DNA from 4 places in the Streptomyces sp. NBC_00989 genome. Region 4 is predicted to be linked to each of the others. Evidence: riboswitches for the same ligand, from Rfam matches in the RefSeq annotation. Region 4 holds a riboswitch; each other region holds the start of a gene.
What was found. A riboswitch is a leader RNA that binds a small molecule or an ion and turns the genes downstream of it on or off. The one in region 4 is predicted to bind cyclic di-AMP.
Positions count from the first base shown of each region.

Region 1 (5,172 bases), 2.6 Mb from region 4:
CGGTCCGGGGTCGCTTCACGTGTGGGAAACTGGTCTAGACAACCCTGAGACTCTGAAGGGCAGCATCACATGGCTGAGCGCCGCGTCAACGTCGGCTGGGCGGAGGGCCTTCACGCCCGCCCCGCCTCCATCTTCGTCCGGGCCACCACGGCCGCGGGTATCCCCGTGACGATCGCCAAGGCCGACGGCAACCCCGTCAACGCGGCCTCCATGCTCGCGGTCCTGGGCCTGGGCGCCCAGGGCGGCGAGGAGATCGTCCTCGCGTCCGACGCCGAGGGCGCGGACGCGGCCCTCGACCGACTGGCGAAGCTGGTCGCGGAGGGTCTCGAAGAACTCCCCGAGACCGTCTGAGGCACCCCGCAATTGATGGTTGCGGTGCTTTTCGTCCAAAAACGATGCACCACAACCTCGAAGGGCTCGTCCGAATTACCGGGCGAGCCCTTCGCAATTTCCACTCACGGGCAGCATGAATAATCCCCCGCGAATTACTTCTCTTTGTATACGGCGCCCGTGTTAATGCCGCAGGCCCGACATGTTTACGGGAGGTTGCGAAGTCCTCACACGGTCCGCGCCGTTCGTGCCGTTCGCCCCGCCGGGAAAGCGCAGCCGGTGCGCGGTGCCCGCGCGCTCGGTGTGCAGGGCGGTGATCGCTCGCGCACGCTCGCCGTCACCGCGCGCCACGGCGTCCACGATGGCCCCGTGCTCGGCCCAGGACTCCACGGGGTTGGCCGGGGCGTCCACCGCGTACATCCAGGCGATCTTGTGCCGCAGCTGGGTCAGCATCGAGGTCAGCGCTGGGCTCCCGGAGGCCTGTGCCAGCGTCTCGTGGAACCAGCTGCCCAGGGAGCGCAGATCCTCGCTGTTGCCCCTCCTGGCGCGCTCCTGGCCCAGCCTGACGAGGCCGCGCAGCACCTTGAGGTGGGCCTCGGTGCGCCGCTGGGCGGCCCGCGAGGCGCCGAGCGGCTCCAGCAGCATCCGCATCTCCAGCAGGTCGGCCGCCTCCTGCTCGGTCGGTTCCGCGACGCACGCGCCCGCGTGCCGCCGGGTCACCACGAACCCCTCGGCCTCCAGCGTGCGCAGGGCCTCCCGGACGGGGACGCGCGAGACCCCGTACCGGCGCGCGAGGAGTTCCTCCGTGAGCCGGCTGCCGCGCTCGTAGACACCGGCGACGATGTCGTCCCGGATCGCCGTGCATACCGAGTGCGCCGGAATACGCATGTCCGACCTCCGCCTTAATCCCCGTGAAACGTCGACGATTGACGTGTGTTCCGTGACTCTATTGCAATGAGCGGGAATTTCCGATGGCGGGCCGGAATCCATGGATATTTTTTGGACAGGAGGGCTCCGGAAACGCCGAAAGCCCCGGCCGGGCGGGCCAGGGCTTCGGGAAGTGCGGCGCTGTGTCGTCAGACGTTCACGCCGTGCTTGCGGAGGTAGGCGACGGGGTCTACGTCGGAGCCGTACTCGGCGGTCGTGCGGGCCTCGAAGTGGAGGTGCGGTCCGGTGACGTTGCCGGTCGCCCCGGAGAGGCCGATCTGCTCGCCCGGGGTGACCGTCTGGCCGACGGAGACACCGATGGACGACAGGTGGCCGTACATGGTGTACATGCCGTCGGCCATCTTGATCACGACCTGATTGCCGTACGAGCCTCCCCAGCCGGCCTCGACGACGGTGCCGGAGCCGACCGCGTGCACGGAGGTGCCGGTCGAGGCGTGGAAGTCGATGCCGGTGTGGGCACCGGAGGACCAGAGGGAACCGCCGGTCTTGTAGCCGGTGGAGACGTACGAGCCGGTGACCGGTGCGACGAAGGTGTTGAGCCTCTTGCGCTCGGCGGCGCGGGCGGCGCGTACCTCGGCCTCGCGCTCCGCCTTGGCCTGCGCGGCGGCCTTGGCCCGGGCGGTCTCCTTGGCCAGCGTTTCAGCGGCGGCCTGCTGCTGGGCGACGGCCTGGGCGTCGATCTTCTCGGCCACGGAGTCGCCCATGGCGACGACGGGGGTGAGACCGGTCTGTTCGGGGGCGGGCTCCGCGGCGAACGCCGGGGCGCTCGCGAGGGTGCCGACGACGCCGGTGGTGGTGAGGGCCGCGACACTCGCGACACGAACGGTGGTGCGGTGGGTCCGGCTCGGGCGACGGTGCTTCCCGGTGGCGCGGGTGAACGCCATGGAGTGGCTGGTCCTTTCCTTCCTTCTCGCCTACCGGGTTAGCTGACGGGTTCGGAGCAGGAAGGTCTCCTACGGACCCCCTCGCTGTGCGCGCGGGCGTCCGATTCACCCCAGGGACATGGGTCCCCGGCTCCCCTGGCTCGCGCCGTACGGGGACTCGGCGATGACTGTCCGGTGCCACGAGTGCGGCGCGGTGCCTGACGGACAGCCGGACCGACGCTAAGGGGGGCCACTTTCAATCCCCAAACGGATCACGGGTTTTGTTGCACATGCCACAGGGCAGACAGGCAACCTCTCCCCCAATTCGGACATTAGGGGGGCCCTGATGACTCTTCAGTCACCAGGGCCCCCACACGCGCGTGCCGCCGATCGGCTCCCTGCTTGTCGTCTACTCGGCCGGGACGACGGTCACTTCGCCGATACCGAGAGCCTCGACGGGCTCCTTGATCTGCTCCGCGTCGCCGACCAGGATCGTCACCAGACGGTCCACCGGGAAGGCGTTCACGACCGCCGCGGTGGCCTCCACGGTGCCGGTCGCGGCGAGCTGCTGGTACAGCGTCGCCTGGTAGTCGTCGGGCAGGTGCTGCTCGACCTGGTCGGCCAGCGTGCTGGCCACGGCCGCGGCGGTCTCGTACTTGAGCGGCGCCACCCCGACGAGGTTCTGCACGGCGATGTCCCGCTCGGCGTCGGTGAGTCCGCCCTCGGCGAGCTTGCGCAGCACCGTCCACAGGTCGTCCAGCGCGGGACCGGTGTTCGGGGTGTCCACGGAGCCGCTGATGGCGAGCATCGAGGCACCCGTGCCGTCGGGTGCCGAACGCAGCACCTGGCCGAACGCCCGCACACCGTAGGTGTAGCCCTTCTCCTCGCGCAGGACGCGGTCCAGGCGGGAGGTGAGGGTGCCGCCGAGGCAGTACGTGCCGAGCACCTGGGCGGGCCACACGCGGTCGTGCCGGTCGGCGCCGACGCGGCCGATGAGCAGCTGCGTCTGGACTGCGCCGGGACGGTGCACGATCACGACCCGCCCGGTGTCGTCGGCGGTCACCGGCGGCACGGGACGCGACTGCGCGGTGGAGCCCGTCCACGAACCCAGGGTGTCGGCGAGGAGCGCGTCCAGGTCGATGCCGGTGAGGTCGCCGACGACCACGGCGGTGGCCGTCGCGGGACGGACGTGCCGCTCGTAGAAGGCGCGTACGGCCCCGGAGTCGATCTTCTGGACCGTCTCCTCGGTGCCCTGGCGCGGGCGCGACATGCGCGAGGTCGCCGGGAACAGCTCCTTGGAGAGCTCCTTGGCCGCGCGGCGGGACGGGTTGGCCGTCTCGTGCGGGATCTCGTCGAGGCGGTTGCGGACCAGCCGCTCGACCTCGCTGTCCGCGAAGGCGGGCGCCCTCAGCGCGTCCGACAGCAGACCGAGGCCCTTGGCCAGGCGCGAGGCCGGGACCTCCAGGCTCAGGCGCAGCCCGGGGTGGTCGGCGTGCGCGTCGAGGGTGGCGCCGGAGCGCTCCAGCTCGGCGGCGAACTCCTCGGCGGAGTGCTTGTCGGTGCCCTCGGAGAAGGCCCGCGCGGTGATCGTGGCGACACCGTCCAGGCCGGCCGGTTCGGCCTCCAGGGGCGCGTCAAGGAGCACCTCGACGGCGACGACCTGCTGGCCGGGGCGGTGACAGCGCAGCACGGTCAGGCCGTTGCCGAGCGTCCCGCGCTCCGGGGCGGGGAAGGCCCACGGCCTGGCCTCGCCGGCCTGGGGCTGCGGGTGGAATTCCATCGTGGCGAGCTCGGTCACTTGGCCGCCTCCTCGTTCTCGTCGCCGGCCTCTGCTTCGTCATCCTCGGCCGCGATGGGCTCGTACACGAGCACCGCGCGGTTGTCGGGGCGCAGGCGGGCCTTCGCGACCTCCTGCACCTCCTCCGCCGTCACGTCCAGGACGCGCTGTACGGCGGTCAGGGCGAGCTGCGGGTCACCGAACAGGACGGCGTACCGGCACAGTTCGTCGGCGCGGCCCGCGACCGTGCCGAGCCGGTCCAGCCACTCGCGCTCCAACTGGGCCTGGGCGCGCTCCATTTCCTCGGCCGTGGGGCCCTCCTCGGCGAACCGGGCGAGCTCCTCGTCGATGGCGGCCTCGATGACCGGCACCTCGACGTCCCCGGACGTCTTGACGTCCAGCCACCCCAGGGAGGGCGCACCGGCCAGCCGCAGCAGACCGAAGCCGGCCGCGACCGCCGTACGGTCGCGCCGTACGAGGCGGTTGTAGAGGAGCGAGGACTCGCCGCCGCCGAGGATGGTGAGGGCGAGGTCGGCCGCGTCGGACGCGCGCGTGCCGTCGTTCGGCAGGCGGTAGGCGCACATCAGGGCGCGGGCCGGGACCTCTTCCTCGACGACCTCGCGCAGTTGCCCGCCGATCACCTCGGGCAGCGTGCCGTCGCGGGGCTCGGGCTTGCCGTCGTGCGACGCGATGGACCCGAAGTACTTCTCGATCCAGGCGAGCGTCTGCTCGGGGTCGATGTCGCCGACCACGGACAGGACCGCGTTGTTGGGCGCGTAGTAGGTGCGGAAGAACGCGCGCGCGTCCTCCAGGGTGGCCGCGTCCAGGTCCGCCATCGAGCCGATGGGCGTGTGGTGGTAGGGGTGGCCCTCCGGGTAGGCGAGGGCGGTCAGCTTCTCGAACGCCGTCCCGTAGGGCACGTTGTCGTAGCGCTGGCGGCGCTCGTTCTTGACGACGTCCCGCTGGTTCTCCATGGACTCCTCGTCCAGGGCGGCCAGGAGCGAGCCCATGCGGTCCGCCTCCAGCCAGAGCGCGAGCTCCAACTGGTGGGTGGGCATGGTCTCGAAGTAGTTCGTGCGCTCGAAACTGGTGGTGCCGTTGAGCGAACCGCCCGCGCCCTGCACCAGTTCGAAGTGGCCGTTGCCCTTGACCTGTCCCGAGCCCTGGAACATCAGGTGCTCGAAGAGGTGAGCCAGGCCGGTGCGCCCCTTGACCTCGTGGCGGGAACCGACGTCGTACCAGAGGCACACCGCC
Region 1 covers NZ_CP108728.1:3,441,947-3,447,118, forward strand. The annotation lists gene OG714_RS14745 (HPr family phosphocarrier protein) at 70-351, shown strand; gene OG714_RS14750 (GntR family transcriptional regulator) at 514-1,218, opposite strand; gene OG714_RS14755 (M23 family metallopeptidase) at 1,407-2,162, opposite strand; cyclic di-AMP (ydaO/yuaA leader) riboswitch at 2,176-2,335, opposite strand; gene OG714_RS14760 (M16 family metallopeptidase) at 2,551-3,939, opposite strand; gene OG714_RS14765 (M16 family metallopeptidase) at 3,936-5,172, opposite strand, start outside.
Region 1: linked by a shared signal. The riboswitch ahead of OG714_RS14755 (M23 family metallopeptidase) and the one ahead of OG714_RS03715 (NlpC/P60 family protein) in region 4 are both predicted to bind cyclic di-AMP.

Region 2 (5,172 bases), 1.3 Mb from region 4:
CCGCGCGCGTGATGGCCGCGTGGGTCACCGACAGCCCGAACACCCAGCTCAACAACCGGGTCAGCAGCCTGCGTTTCCGGTTCGTGAGCGCCATGGCCGGAGTCCTCGGGGTGGGCGGCGACCTCTCGGAGTGGACCGAGGAGGAACTCGCCGAGGCCCGCCGATGGGTCGACCTCTACAAGGAGATCCGGCCGCTCGTCCAGCACGGCGACCTCCACCGGCTGCGCCCGCCGCGCGGCGGCCTGAGCGCCGTGCAGTACGTGCGCGGCGACGAGACCGTCGTCCTCGCCCTGCTCCAGGCGCAGCACTACGGTGAGCCGCTGCCTGCGCTCCGGCTGCGCGGACTCGACCCGACAGTGTCGTACGAATGCCTCGAAACGGGCGAAGTCCACCGGGGTGCCGTCCTGTTGCACCACGGGCTGCGGACGGGGCTGCAAGGTGACCTTGATGCGACGGTTCTCCGCCTGCGTCGCATCTGATCCCTCTGTCCTAATTGCAGCCTTCGTGCCAACTCGCTCTGGAATAAAGGAACCTGAGAGTTGCGTACGTGAGCAGCGTCATATTCGTGACCGTGCGTCGTTCGTCATGTGCACGTAATTGACGTGCTCTTACAGGGGAATTGAGGGGTTGAGTCCGGTGGGAATTCACGGAGGGTGACTGTGAATTCCCACAGGGAGTCGCAAGGAACGCAAATCCGTGGAACCTCCTGCTTGTCCCTTTGCGTCTTCCTCGCTTACGTTCGCCACCAATCCGGACGGACGCCCAATCCTGCCGCCGACCGGACTCCGCACACACCCACCCGTATGCGGCAGGAGCGGGGGACCCACAGGTAAGACGCCTGTTCCGGTCTCCGGAACGGGCTTGGGGTTTAGCCGCGACCAGCGCGCGGCCGGGCATCTCCAGCCCGCACCCGACAGCTCACCTCGCAGGCGCCGGAGAGGAATTCGTCATGCCCGCGAAGGGTAAGCACCGCCGCCCGAAGTCCCAGCGTCTCTCTCGCTCGATGGCCGTAGCCGGAACCGGCGGCGCCGCACTCGCCCTTCCGCTCATGGGGGCCACCGGCGCCCATGCCGCGACCACGACTTCCGCTCCGGAAAAGGCGGTTCAGTCCGTTCCGGCGACCGAGAAGACGGTCACGGAGCAGGCCGCCGCGAAGACCGTCTCGAAGGCCTCGGGCGTCAAGACGTATTCGGTGAAGGCCGGCGACTGGCTCGCGAAGATCGCCGAGCAGCAGGACGTCACCGGTGGCTGGAAGAAGATCTACCAGGACAACCGCGAGGTCATCGGCAGTGACCCGTCGCTGATCCACCCGGGCCTGAAGCTCTCCCTCGGCGAGAAGGCCACGACGGGCGGGACGAGCGGGACGGACACGACCAAGTCGTCCAACTCGTCCAAGTCGTCCGGCTCTTCGACTTCCTCGTCCTCTTCGTCTTCCTCCTCGAAGAGCACATCGGCCTCGCAGAGCGACGACAGCACCAGCACCTCCAGCGGCTACACCCTCCCCGTGACCGGTGCCACCATCGGCACCGGCTACCACGTCGCGGGCAGCATGTGGTCCAGCGGCTACCACACCGGCGTCGACTTCGTCGTCCCGACCGGCACCACCATCAAGGCCATAGCGGCGGGCACGGTCGTCTCGGCGGCCTACGACGGCGCGTACGGCAACGAGGTCGTCATCCGGCACGCGGACGGCGAGTACTCGCAGTACGCCCACATGTCGCAGCTGTCCGTCTCGGCCGGCCAGACCGTGACCGAGGGCCAGCAGATAGGCCTCTCCGGCGCGACCGGCAACGTGACCGGCCCGCACCTCCACTTCGAGATCAGGACCACGCCGTACTACGGCTCGGACGTGGACCCGGTCGCCTACCTCCGCTCGCACGGCGTCACCGTCGGCTGACACCAGGCCCCGACGCCTGCCTCGCGCCATCGAAGGCCGGACCCAGATCCTCGGGTCCGGCCTTCGGGCATAGCAGTTGGGGGGTCAACGCCCCTGATCAGAGGCTTATTCCGACTTTGGACAACACTTTACAAGTGGCTTATCTCACCGTCCGTCAACCCCTTATTACGATCGCGTAGGTCACACCCCAGGGTGAATTATGGTTGCCGTGGCTAACGATTCGAAGAGTGACAACAGATCAGTGATCGGGTCGTACGTGGCGCTGGGGGACAGCTTCACCGAGGGCGTCGGCGACCCAGGGCCCGACGGGGCGATGGTCGGCTGGGCCGACCGGTTCGCGGTACTGCTCGCGGACCGGCAACCCGAGGGCGACTTCGAGTACGCCAACCTCGCGGTACGCGGCAAGCTGCTCGACCAGATCGTGGCCGACCAGCTCACCCGGGCCAAGGAGATCGGCCCGGACCTGGTCTCCTTCTGCGCCGGCGGCAACGACATCATCCGTCCCGGCACCGACCCCGACGAGGTCGCCGAGCGCTTCGAACGCGCGGTCGCCGACCTCACCGGAGCCGTCGGCACCGTCATGGTGACGACCGGCTTCGACACCCGTAACGTGCCCGTCCTCAAGCATCTGCGCGGCAAGATCGCCACCTACAACGGACATGTGCGGGCCATCGCCGACCGGTACGGCTGCCCGGTGCTCGACCTCTGGTCCCTGAAGACGGTCCAGGACCGGCGGGCCTGGGACGGCGACCGGCTCCACCTCTCTCCCGAGGGGCACACGCGCGTGGCGCTCCGCGCCGGCCAGATCCTCGGCGTCGAGGTCCCGGCCGACCCGGACCAGCCCTGGCCTCCGCTGCCGCGGCGCGGCCCGCTCGACATCCGGCGCGACGACGTCCACTGGGCGCGCGAGTACCTGGTGCCGTGGATCGGACGCCGGCTCCGGGGCGAGTCCTCCGGGGACCATGTCGAGGCGAAGGGCGCATTGTCTCCGGACGACATCAAGATGCGGATCGAGCGGGTGGCCTGACGGGATGAACGCTTTACCGGACCACAGGGTGACGGGTGCGGCCGCCATGCCGGGGGGTGCTACGTCGTCGTACGTCCCGGCGCGGTCGGCCCGCCCTGCTCCACCGGTGAGGTGACCGCGCGGGAGTGGTGTACGCCGGTGGAAGGACCGGGGTGTTGGCATGCCCCGAACCGCCCCGGCTGCCGGAAGGATCCCGTCCGTATGCCCGTACTCGTCTCCATGCCCACACCCACCCGTGGACCCGCTGGATCCGCACGCGCACGCGTGGCCGTGCCGTTGCCGCGCGCCCAGGACAGTGTGCTCGTCGCGCCGGGCGGGATCCGTGCCACGGTCACGGTCACCGCGGTCCACGAACTGAACTGAGTGTCTACGGAGAGACGGTTCAGGGGGCAATCAACGCGGCCCGGTCGAGGCCCAGTTCGCGGGCGAGCGCCTCGTCGACCCACTCCAGGGCCCGCGCCCGCGACACCGCGCCCGCGTACGCCGTCATCTGTACGGCGAGGCCGTCCAGGAGGGCCGTGAGGCGCAGGGCCGTGGTGGCCGGGTCCGGGCAGTGGAACTCGCCCGCGGTCACTCCCTCGGCGACGACCTCCGCGAGTGCCTGCTTCCACTGCCGGTCGAGATCGCGCGTGACCTCCAGGAGGGCGGGTTCGCGCAGCGCCGCCGCCCAGCCCTCGATCCACAGCCGCCAGCCCTTGGCCTGCCCGGTCGGCGCGTACCAGCGCACCGCCGTCCGCAGCCTACGGAGTGCGGTCGTACGGCGGCCGAGCAGCTTGCGCAGATGCGCGAGGTCGTCCTCGGCGGCGAAGGTGAACGCGGCGGCGACCAGCTTCTCCTTGGTCGAGAAGTGATAGAGCACCAGCGCGTTGCTCACCCCGAGCGCCGAGGCGACGTCGGCGATCCTGACCGCCGCCACACCCCGCGCCTCGATCTGCTCGACGGCGGCCCGCAGCAACTCCGCCCGCCGCTCCGTCACGCTCAACCGCACTCTCGCCACGCGGTCACCCTAATCCGTCGCCCACAGGGGTGTTGTCCCGTACGTCACCGGTACCAGCCGAACCGTTCCGCGATGACCGGCAGCCGGTCCGCGACGATGGCGTGCGCGGCGGCGCGCGGTGTCGTGCCGTCGGCCTCCGCGCGGGCCAGCATCAGGTCGATCAGGGCGCGCATCGAACGCCGGGTGTGCGCGAACGCCTCGTCCGCGTCGGCGCCGATGTCGCCGAACAGCGTCCACCACCACCAGGCGTTCGTCCCGGAGTTCACGACCACGTCCGGCAGCACGGTGACCCCGCGCGCGGAGAGCAGTTCCTCCGCCTCAGGCAGCACGGGCATGTTGGCCGCCTCGACGATCCAACGGGCCGTGATCCCTTGCTGGTTCGAGGTGTCGATCGCGTACGACACCGCCGCCGGAACCAGCACCTCCGCCTCGACGGACAGCCAGTCCTCGCCGGGGAGTTCGAGGTCGCCGTGGCGCAGCGCGGAGCGGTCCACGGTGCCGTAGGTGTCCCGGGCCGCGAGCAGCGCGTCCACGTCGAGCCCGGCCGGGTTCGCGATCGTGCCCTTGATGTCGGCGACGGCGACGATCGCCAGCCCCGCGCGCGTGAGGAACCGTGCCGTGGCCCCGCCCATCGTCCCCAGGCCCTGCACGGCGACCCGCGTCCCCGCGTACGGCACGCCCGCCCGGTCCAGCGCCGCGAGCACCGACTCGGCGACCCCGCAGCCGCCGACCAGCTCGTCCAGACCGATGCCGTCCACCTCGACCGCGAAGGCGTCCGCCAGCCGCCGCCGCGCCTCCGTCTCGTCGTCGAGGAGCGGATACACGGCCTGGATCGACGACACGAGCCCCGCCTCCGCGGCGGCCCGGTCGACCAGGTCCTGGCTGAGTCCGAGGTCCTCACCCGTCGTCCAGAAGCTCTCGATGTACGGCCGCATGGCGCGCAGATAGCGCACGAGGAGGCCGTACGACACCGGGTCCTGGGGGTCGCAGTCGATACCGCCCTTGGCGCCGCCCAGGGGGACGTAGCGGCCCTCCGGGTCGTAGTGCAGCGCCTCTTTCATGGTCATGCCCCGGGCGAGCCCGGCCACCTCGTCGAGCGTGCAGCCCGGCCGCATCCGCAGTCCGCCGCTGGACACCCCGCGCACCAGCCGGTCGACGACCAGGAAACCCTGGCGACCGGTGACGTGGTCGGTCCAGGTGAGCGACATCAAGGGGGCGGTCATGGGGCTCCTCGGGGCGCCGCCCGGCAGG
Region 2 covers NZ_CP108728.1:2,152,236-2,157,407, reverse strand. The annotation lists gene OG714_RS09380 (alpha-galactosidase) at 1-479, shown strand, start outside; cyclic di-AMP (ydaO/yuaA leader) riboswitch at 783-945, shown strand; gene OG714_RS09375 (peptidoglycan DD-metalloendopeptidase family protein) at 950-1,897, shown strand; gene OG714_RS09370 (SGNH/GDSL hydrolase family protein) at 2,139-2,924, shown strand; gene OG714_RS09365 (hypothetical protein) at 3,126-3,287, shown strand; gene OG714_RS09360 (TetR/AcrR family transcriptional regulator) at 3,307-3,921, opposite strand; gene OG714_RS09355 (Glu/Leu/Phe/Val dehydrogenase dimerization domain-containing protein) at 3,966-5,144, opposite strand.
Region 2: linked by a shared signal. The riboswitch ahead of OG714_RS09375 (peptidoglycan DD-metalloendopeptidase family protein) and the one ahead of OG714_RS03715 (NlpC/P60 family protein) in region 4 are both predicted to bind cyclic di-AMP.

Region 3 (5,172 bases), 5.3 Mb from region 4:
CCGCCCCAAGCCCTGCGCTCGTCTGATCCTCGACGCGGGCGTACGGCGAGTGGTGACCGCCTGGCGCGAGCCGGACACGTTCGTGGAGGGGGCGGACGGGAGTGGCATGTTGGCGGCGCGGGGGGTTTCGGTGGTCGTACTCCCGGAGTACGAGGAGCGAGCGAAGGCACCGAACCGCCACCTGACTAGCTGAGCTGAAGACAGCCCGTCCGGCGTTTGAGGACGAGGCCCCTTCAGGGCCGATGGGGGTCTGGGGGCGGAGCCCCCAGGGACGCTCGCCCACCACGACCAATCGGCCCAACAGATCCTGCGCCCCACCCCCCACCACGTCACGCTCACAAAGAACCCGGTGTGGAGAACAACGCGGAGGTAGGACACATGAGGGCAGTCGCGGTGCTGGGCGCGTCGGTAGCCGTAGGACTACTCGCCTCGTGCGGAACGGCAGACACCGGCACGCGAACCATGGCCCGGGCACTCCCCGCGGACGCCGCGTTCACCCACCCCGGAGTCCTGGTCAGCAAGGGCCAGTTGGACGCCGTACGGAAGAACGTCACCGCAGGCAAGCAGCCCTGGCTGAAGGCGTACTTCGGGATGCGGGACAGCAAGTACGGGTCGTACAAGTACACGGCGAAGCCGTACGCCGACGTCGACTGCCCCTGGAACGGCAAGGCCGCGCACGGCTGTGTCGAGGAGCGCGAGGACGCGATCGCGGCGTACACCCAGGCCCTGCTGTTCAGCATCACCGGGAAGCAGCACCACGCGCTGAAGGCGCGGGAGATCATGGACGACTGGTCGGCGAAGATGAAGGAGCACACCTCCGACGACGCGGGGCTACAGACCGCGTGGGCCGGTTCGACCTGGGTGCGGGCGGCGGAGATCGTGCGGTACGCGCCCGGCGCCGGGTGGCCGGCGGACCGGGTCAAGCGGTTCGGGACGATGCTGCGTACCGCCTACGAGCCGGAAGTCACGAAGGACCTGCCGGACTACAACGGCAACTGGGACCTCGCGATGACGGACGCGGCGATCGGCATCGCCGTCTTCCTCGACGACCACAAGGCCTTCGACGCGGCCGTCAAGCGCTTCCGCGACCGTGTGCCCGCCTACTTCTACTTGGCGAAGGACGGCAAGGTGCCGCTCACGCCGGTGGGGTCGAAGGTCACCACTCCGCAGAAGCTGACGACGTACTGGTTCAAGCAGACGACCTTCAAGGACGGCGTCGCCCAGGAGACCTGCCGCAACTTCAAGCACGTCGGGTACTCGCTGGCGGCGACCGCCCACATCGCCGAGACCGCCTGGCACCAGGGCGTCGACCTGTACGACGGGGTCAAGGACCGGCTCAAGGCCGCCCTGGAATTCCACGCCCGCTACCAGCTCGGCGAGCCCGCGCCCGCCTGGCTGTGCGGCGGCAAGGTCGACCGGAACATGGGGCCCGACCTGGAGGTCGCCGTCAACCACCTGGAGGGCCGGCTCGGCGTGAAGGTGCCCGCCGCGCACAAGCTCGCCGAGTCCACCCGGCCGGCCGGCAGCGACGACCTCTTCGTCTCCTGGGAGACCCTCACGCACGCCGGGAACACCGCCGACTGAAACCTGTGTGACATCGGACCCCGCGGATGGCGTATAGTTGCAATCACAACGGCGCGGGGTGGAGCAGCTCGGTAGCTCGCTGGGCTCATAACCCAGAGGTCGCAGGTTCAAATCCTGTCCCCGCTACTAAGGCCAAGGGCCGGAATCCAGAAATGGGTTCCGGCCCTTGGTGTTTCTCCCCCTCTTCGATCCCCCCGATCGGCCCATACCGCTCGCCGCCCTCCCCCCACCAGGAAAAACTGGATCCGTGGAGGAGGAGGGTCCGTATGTGCGAGCCGGCGGGCGCCTCCCCGGCGATCCCACGCCCGACCCCGGCCTCGGCGCCGGCCCGGCTCCCCACCCCGAGGGCGAGGGCCGACGGATCTCCTACGCCCGCACCTTCGTCCACCGGCTGCCGGCGCTGCTGCTGATCGTCGGGGGGTTCTACGACTACTTCACCCCGCAGGACTTCACCGCGGCCCCGTTCTTCACCGCCGCCCCGCTGGTCGCCGCCCCGCTCTACTCGCGGCGCGGCACCGTGCTCACCGGCCTGGCCTCCGTCGTCGTCGTCCTCGCGATCCACATCAGGCTCGGCATCGTCCTCCACACCGACGCGATCACCGAGGCGGCCACCGTCGCGACGGTCGCGGTCCTCGCCGTGCTCATCAACGCCCTGGTCCGCCGCAGCAGCGAACAGCTCGCCTCCGCGCGCGAGATCGCCGAGGCCGCCCAGCGCGCCGTACTGCCCGAACCGGCCGAGCGGATCGGCGGGTTCGAGATCGCGGCCCGGTACGAGGCGGCGCAGGAGGGCGCGTTCATCGGCGGTGACCTGTACGCGGTGCAGGACACCCCGCACGGCGTACGGCTGGTCGTCGGCGACGTGCGCGGCAAGGGCATGGGCGCGGTCGCCGCCGTCGCCGTGGTCATCGGGGCGTTCCGGGAGGCCGCCGAGCAGGAGGCGACCCTGGAGGCGGTCGCCCAGCGGCTGGAGCGGGCGCTGGCGCGGGAGGGCACCCGGCGCGACGGGCTCGACGCGTTCGAGGGGTTCACCACGGCCGTCCTCGCCGAACTCCCGCACGGCGACGGCGTCGTACGGATCGTCGACCGGGGCCACCCGCCGCCGCTGCTCCTGCACGAGGACGGCACCGTACGCACGTTGCAGGTCCAGGAGCCCGCACTGCCCCTGGGAATGGGCGAGTTGGGGGTCTGGCCCGACCGCGCCGAGGAGTTCGCGTTCCCGGGCGGGGCCACCCTCCTCGTGCACACCGACGGGCTGTCCGAGGCGCGCGACGCCCGCGGTGTCTTCTACGACCCCGGGGAGCGGCTGGCCGGCCGGACCTTCCGTAGCCCCGAGGCGCTGCTCGGCATCCTCGCCAAGGAGGTGCGCCGGTACTCCGGGGGCTGGATGACGGACGACATGGCGATGATCGCCGTACGCCATCCATGACCGTTGTCACCAGGGGTGACCGGGTGAGCGCCCTCCGCATAGCAACTGACATCCCGTCAATACCTGTGGGAATTCTGAGACTTGGCCAACTCGCCCGTTTTTCGCCGGTGGTGGGCCGTTCGTCCAGCAAGGAAAGGTTAATGATCAAGCCGAACAGCTTGGAAACGGGCGCCCGTGTCTATTAACGTTCGATAACGCAGCGCGGTCGTCCCAGCCGTCACAAGAGATGGCTCCGTGCGCACGCGCCGAATCCTGAAAGGGAACCGGGGAACCACCACCTTGGGGTGAATCGCTCGTCAACTGCCGTGGAGACACGGCCGGTTTACGCGCGTAGGAGACCTTCCTGCTCCGAACCCGTCAGCTAACCCGGTAGGCGAGAAGGAAGGAAAGGAGCACGCCCACGTGGCGTCCAACCAGGCTGCCCCAGAAGCCCCTGTCGTCTACGGCGGTTACCGCCCCGACGAGGGCCCCTGGGAGGAGTGGAATCCCAGCGCGGAGACCGTTCTTCCCAACCGCGGCAAGCACCGTGTCGCCAAGCAGCGTGGTGGCGGAGGATTCGCCCGCAGCTCCACCGTCCTGGGCGTCGGTGTCATAGCCGCCGTGAGCGCGGGCGGTATGGCCAGCGCCAACACCGGCAAGCCGCCGGTCTCCATCTCCATGCCCGACCTGCCCTCCGTGGGCCACCTGCTGGACGACTCCTCCAGCAGCACCCCCAAGGGTTCCGCGACCGCGCTCAGCAGCGTCGGCGTGACCACCACCGAGACCGCCAAGGGTGCCTCGGACGCGGGCGAGCTGCTGCGCAACCGGATCATGGCGCAGGCCGAGTCGCAGCAGGTGCAGGTCGACGGCAAGTCGAAGGCCGCCGTCGAGGCCGCCGTCGCCAAGCAGGTCGACGACGCCGCCGCCAAGGCCGAGAAGGACGCCGCGAAGAAGGCCGCCGACGCGAAGAAGGCCGCGGAGGCCGCCGCCAAGAAGAAGGCCGAGGCCGCGAAGCTCGCCGAGCTGGCCAAGCAGTACACGCTGCCGGTCGGCTCGTACACGATCACCGGCACCTTCGGCCAGGCCGGCTCGATGTGGTCCTCCGGGTACCACACCGGCCTCGACTTCGCCGCTCCCACCGGCACGCTGATCAAGGCCATCCACAGCGGCACGGTCACCGAGGCGGGCTGGGCCGGGTCGTACGGCTACCGCACGATCCTCACCCTCGACGACGGCACCGAGCTGTGGTTCTGCCACCAGTCCTCGATCAACGTCAGCGTCGGGCAGAAGGTCTCCACCGGCGAGGTCATCGGCCGCGTGGGCGCGACCGGCAACGTGACCGGGCCGCACCTCCACCTGGAGGTGCACATCAACGGCGCCGCCACCGCGAGCGACCCGGCGCCCTGGCTGCGCAGCAAGGGCCTCAACCCGTAAGGGTCTGGAATATCCGGTTCCGGTCCGGCTGTTGAAGAGGGTCATGACTTCTCTTCGCAAGCTGGGCCGGTCCGATCTCGAGGTCTTCCCGCTCTCCCTCGGCGGCAATGTCTTCGGCTGGACCGCCGACGAGGCGACCTCCTTCGCCGTGCTCGACGCCTACGCGGCCGCGGGCGGCAACTTCGTCGACACCGCCGACTCGTACTCGGCGTTCGCGCCGGGCAACCAGGGCGGCGAGTCCGAGACGATCATCGGCAAGTGGGTCAAGGCCCGCGGCAACCGCTCCGACGTCGTCATCGCCACCAAGGTCAGCCAGCACCCCGACTTCCCGGGCCTGAGCGCCGCCAACATCAGGGCCGCCGCGGACGCCTCCCTGCGCCGCCTGGACACCGACCACATCGACCTCTACTACACCCACTTCGACAAGGTCGAGGTGCCGGTCGAGGAGATCATCGGCGCGCTGGACGAGCTGGTGAAGGCGGGCAAGGTGCGGCACATCGCCGCCTCCAACATCACCCCCGAACGCCTGCGGGCCTCCCTCGACTTCTCCGAGCGCGAGGGCCTGGCCCGCTATGTCGCCCTCCAGCCCCACTACAACCTGGTCTCACGCGACACCTACGAGGGCGAGCTGAGCGAGCTCGCCGCGCAGGAGGGCCTGGCCGCGATCCCGTACTTCGCGCTGGCCGCCGGCTTCCTCACCGGCAAGTACCGCCCCGGTACGACGGTCGACAGCCCGCGGGCGGGGCGCG
Region 3 covers NZ_CP108728.1:6,131,135-6,136,306, forward strand. The annotation lists gene OG714_RS27130 (dihydrofolate reductase family protein) at 1-193, shown strand, start outside; gene OG714_RS27135 (alginate lyase family protein) at 379-1,584, shown strand; tRNA gene OG714_RS27140 (tRNA-Met) at 1,637-1,710, shown strand; gene OG714_RS27145 (PP2C family protein-serine/threonine phosphatase) at 1,832-3,010, shown strand; cyclic di-AMP (ydaO/yuaA leader) riboswitch at 3,244-3,401, shown strand; gene OG714_RS27150 (M23 family metallopeptidase) at 3,413-4,423, shown strand; gene OG714_RS27155 (aldo/keto reductase) at 4,467-5,172, shown strand, end outside.
Region 3: linked by a shared signal. The riboswitch ahead of OG714_RS27150 (M23 family metallopeptidase) and the one ahead of OG714_RS03715 (NlpC/P60 family protein) in region 4 are both predicted to bind cyclic di-AMP.

Region 4 (5,172 bases):
GAGCCCCGAAGCACCGAGGTAGATGATCTGCTCGGTCAGCGCCCCGGGCGACGACTGCACCAGGTGCAGGACGAACATCGCGGCGCAGGTCACCACGTAGGCAGCCGCGGCCGAGCCCGCCGACTGCCAGTGCTGGCGCCATCCAGCGTGCCGGCCCGAGCCGAAGGTGAAACGGGCGTGGAGTTCCGTGCACAGGAGGGTGGAGACGACGGTGATCAGCGCGTTCGCCAGCGCCCAGGGCAGCTGCTCGGCCAGCAGCGCGACGGCGCCGCTGGAGAGGAGCCCGACACCGCCGCCCAGCGCCACGAACCGGGCGAAGGAGGCGAGCGGACCGGGAGCGGCCGGGGTCCGGGGCGCGTCGTCCATGGCGGTCTCCATCCGCTCCGTACGCTGCGCCTCTGTGATGCGACCGCGTAAGTTTGCTTGACTTACTCAACTATAGCGGATTGATTGAGTTACGCAAGTATATTTTCGCGGCGGGGGAACCGGGGGAGCTCACCCACAGGTGACCTACGTACAATGCGGCCTGATCATGGGTGAGTTACTGGTGAGATGCGCGACGTTCAACGTGCTGCACGGCCGGCGGATCCAGCCGGACGGCCGCCCGACCCGCGGTGCCCCCGGCGATCCCGCGGCTCCCCTCGCCGAAGCCGTCGCGGGCCTGGACGCCGACGTGCTGGCACTCCAGGAGATCGACTGCCTCCAGGAACGGTCGGGCGGTGTCGATCAGGCAGCCGTCGCCGCCGACGCGATGGGCGCCCGTGACTGGCGCTACGCGACGGCGCTGCACTGCCGTTCTGTGCCGGGCCGGGGCTGGGTCCAGGACCCGACCGAACCCGGGATGCGCGTCTACGGCCCCACCGTCCAGCAGCCCGAAGTCCCTTCGCACGGACTGGCGTTGCTGTCCCGGCTTCCGGTCCACGAGTGGCGGGCCCTACGGCTGCCGGCGGCGCCCTTCGGCATGCCGCTGCGGGTGGCCGGGCGGGCGGTTCCGGTGCTGGCCCGGGATCAGCCCCGGGCCGTCCTGGCCGCCGTACTGGAAGGACCGCGCGGCCCGTTCACCGTCGTGGCCGTCCATCTCTCGTTCGTGCCGGGGTGGAACATCGGGCAACTGCGCACCGTGCGCCGCTGGATCGCCGAGCTGCCCCAACCCCAGGTGCTGATGGGCGACTTCAACCTCTTCGGAGCCCTTCCCCGCCTCACCCTGAACGCGACCGCGCCGCGTGGCTGGCGGAGTTCGGCCCGGCCGGCGACCTTTCCGTCACACCGGCCGCTCGTCCAGCTCGACCACATCATGACGACGGGGCTAGGGGAGGGCGCCGTAGGGGAGGTGTGCGTGCCGAGGACGGAGATCTCGGATCACCGGCCGCTGGTGGCGGAGTTGTCGCTCTGAGTCAGTTCCACAGCGGGTAGGTCACGGTGTGCTGGAACTTGTCCGGCCTCGCGCCGGGGTACGTCAGAGTGATCTCGCCGTACTGCCGCACCTGCGGATGCCGCTTCCAGGTCTGCGCGGAGTCGAGGCGGACGGTCACCGGGAACGAGTGGAACTTGCCCACCGCGCAATAGGGCTTGCAGTCATTCACCACGTTGATGCCCGTGGCCGTCGCGGAGTTGGCGTTCCAGGACGTCCAACGCAGCGACGTGAGGCGGCTGTTGCCGTCGCCGCAGGCGAGCATGAAGTCGGTGGGGCGCACCTCGGGGTGCCACAGGCAGTCGACGAGCACGGGGTCCTGGAGCTGTCGGTGGGCGGTCACCGGGACCGTGGCCGGGGCCGCCGACGAGGTGCCGACGGTCGGCCCGATCAGGGCCGCGGCACAGAGCGTGACGATTCCGACCATGGTGTGTTTGTACATGTCCGCTCCCGGCCGTCTGTTCGTCCTCGTCGCCCCGCACCCGCACCGGCGGTGGGCCCGCCTGCCGGGGCACGGTCGTCGTGTCTCTGACGACGCTACGACCGTGTCCCAGGATGCACCACTCGTACGGATCAATGAGGCGCTTGGCCGGGAGTGTCGCGGGGTGTGCGGTCAGGGCCGGGAAATGCCCGGCCCCGATCGGATCAGGCGGGCCGTACGGCGCCCCGGATCGCGGCGGCACCGGCGTAGAAGATCGACTCCTCGCGTATCGGCGTACCCGGGCTCGGCGCGTGGATCATCAGGCCGTTGCCGGTGTAGAGGCCGACGTGGTCGATGCTGTCGTAGAAGAAGATCAGGTCGCCGGGGCGGATGTCCGTGAGCGGGACGAGGGCGCCGGCGCCGGACTGTTCCTGGGTGGTGCGCGGGAGGAGGACTCCCGCCGCCTTCCAGGCGGCCTGGGTGAGGCTGGAGCAGTCGTACGCGTCCGGTCCCGCCGCGCCCCACAGGCACGGCCTGCCGATCTGTGCGCGGGCGAAGGCGAGCGCCGTGCTGGTCTTGCTCTGCGCGGTGGGGTCCTGAAGTGCGGCGGGTGCGGCCGCGGTGGGTGCCGGGCTCATGGTCGGGGCCGGCGGGAGGATGATTTCCGGGGCCATCGTCGGAGCCGTGGGCAGCGTGAGTTCGGGGGCGACGGCCGGGGCCGCGGCGAAGGAGACCTCGGCGGCGGGGGCGGTCGGCTGCCACTCCTGCTGCGGCGGGCGCCAGTCCGGTTCCGGTGTGGTGTACCAGGTGGGCTGGCCGGCGGGCTGCTGGGGCACCATCGGTATCTGCCCGGTGGACCAGGCCTGCTGTTCGGTGACCACGGGCATCTGTCCGGTTGACCAAGACGGCTGCTGTTCGGTCATCACGGGCATCTGGCCGGTGGACCAGGCGGGCTGCTGTTCGGCAACTACAGGTATCTGACCGGTGGCCCAGGCCGGCTGCTGCTCGGTGACCATGGGCATCTGCCCGGTGGACCAGGCCGCTTCCGGGGCGGACCAGGCCGTCTCCGGCGTCGGCCAGGGGGCACTCGCCTGAGCGGGTTCGGTGCGCGGTCCGGCGATGTACGGGAGCAGCTCCAGGTCCGCGGTCAGCGGGTCGAAGACCGGCGCCGGGGCGGCCGCGACGGCGAACTGCTGCGGCTGTACGGCGGGCGTGGGCGGCACTTCGATGGCGGGCACGGGCGGCAGGTCGATGACGGTCGGCTGGGGCATCTGAGCCAGCTGCTGCATCTGAGGCAACTGGGGTGCGGCGGGCGGCAGTGCGGCGATGGGTCCGGCCGTCAACTCCGCGACAGGCGCGGTGAGTTGCGGGGCGGCGAACTCTGGTGCGCCGGTCCCAGCGGTCAGTTCGGCCACGGCTCGGCTGGGCTGCGCCTCGAGTGCGCGGCCGCCGCCCTCGGGCTCGGGGCGTCGCTCGGACCGCTCGGGCCGGGGTGCCGCCGAGCGGGCGGGAGTCCTGCCGGGCGGCAGCTTCGCCGGCACGGTCGGGCCCAGTTGGGCGCGAGCGCGGTCGAACAACTGCCGGGTGACTGCGTCTTGGGCGGGGTCGGAAGGACGCGACGCGCTGGGACGGGGCTCGACGCGCTTGCGCGGGCCGCCGGACATCTTGCGTGTGGCGTTGTAGTTTCCGGTGGCCGTCTCGGCCCTGTCGTAAAGGGAGTTGATCCGCCGCTGAACTTCGTCACGGCTGGGTCGGTCGTCCACGGTGGGGCCACTGCCTCCGGTGCGCGTACTTCGTTCTGCCGGCATGGCAGACGTGCTCCTTCCGTAACGCGCCTACCGAGTTAGCTGTCGGGTTCGGGCGGCCGATCACGGAAGGATTGCCCTACGACCCTTGCCCAAACGGGCAGTTGGGCCGATTCACCCCAAGTCGGTTGGGTCCTCGGCTCCGGCTGTCGCGAGCGACACACCGGACTCGGCGCAAACCGTGCGGCCCGGCGCTGATCGCCGGAGTAGGTCGTACGGTCTGAGCGTCAACTTAGCCAACGTGTGTGCCTCGTGTGAAGGTTGAAGCGCGATATGTCCGATACGTTTTTGTGACCTTTACCTCTCCTGAACGTGACCCGGGCTCATGAGGCCCATCGGGCCGGGTGATCCATATGAGGTCGCTATGAATTTTTGGGACGGTTGAACACACCGGGGTCCGGCTCCGTATTGGGACGGGGGATTTCCATGCCGGGACGATCCGGGCCGACCGATACGCGTAGGAGCAACTTCCTTGGCACGCAACACGCGCAGACGCCCCACAGGCGCACGACGCGCGACGATGGCAGCAGTCGCCCTGATGCTGGGCGGCGGAGGACTGGTGGCGGCGAACGTCTACGCGTCGGCGTCCGAAGGTGGTTGGGGCGGTGATTCTGCCCAGCAAGGCTCTCCGGATGCGGCATCGGACGGCGCCACGATCGACTGCCCGGACATCGGCACCCAGTTGACGACGGTCCCCGACGAGGCGAAGACCGACGTCGACACCCAACTCGCGCTTCTGGACCAGCAGATAACCGAGGCCTACCAGAAACTGAAGGACTCGACGGAGTCCATACGCCAGGACGCCTCCTTCGCCGACAACGCGATCATGAATCCGTTGAAGGAGAAGCGCGCCGCGACCATCGGACGGATCGACGACGCCATCGCGCGTGTCGGGGACCGCCCGGAGGGCCTCGACGCACTCGCCGGCTGCACCCTGATCGCCCCCACGAACGGTGACCAGAACGGCGATCAGAGCGGCGGCCAGGACGGCGGCGGCGACGACCAGGGCGGCCAGGACCAGCAGCAGGGCGACGGGCAGGACCAGCAGGGCAACCAGCAGTCCACCAACGGGCCCGTCGCCTCGGACTACGCGGACATCACCTCCGTACAGCCCAACGTGAACACTCCGCAGGACCAGGCCGACGCCTCCCGCGGCACGTTCGTCACCGCGTGTGGCGTGAACGAGAACGGCCTGTTCAACTCCGACAACGTGATCGTCGCGCCCGGAGTCACCAACGGCGCCCACCACTTCCACGACTACATCGGCAACCAGTCGAACAACGCCTTCGCCAGCGACGACGATCTCGCGAAGGCCGACACGAGCTGCGAGAACCCGGGCGACAAGTCCACTTACTACTGGCCCGTGTTGCGCCTCCAGAACGGCAAGCAGGAGCAGGACGCCGACAAGCCCGGCGGCGGCACCGAGGGCAACTCCGGTCAGATCGTCACCGCGAAGGCGGCCACGCTGACGTTCGTCGGAAACCCGAAGAGCAAGGTCGTCGCGATGCCGCGCCTCCTGCGCATCATCACCGGCG
Region 4 covers NZ_CP108728.1:823,942-829,113, reverse strand. The annotation lists gene OG714_RS03730 (GtrA family protein) at 1-366, opposite strand, end outside; gene OG714_RS03725 (endonuclease/exonuclease/phosphatase family protein) at 506-1,393, shown strand; gene OG714_RS03720 (hypothetical protein) at 1,395-1,853, opposite strand; gene OG714_RS03715 (NlpC/P60 family protein) at 2,057-3,640, opposite strand; cyclic di-AMP (ydaO/yuaA leader) riboswitch at 3,649-3,822, opposite strand; gene OG714_RS03710 (DUF1996 domain-containing protein) at 4,158-5,172, shown strand, end outside.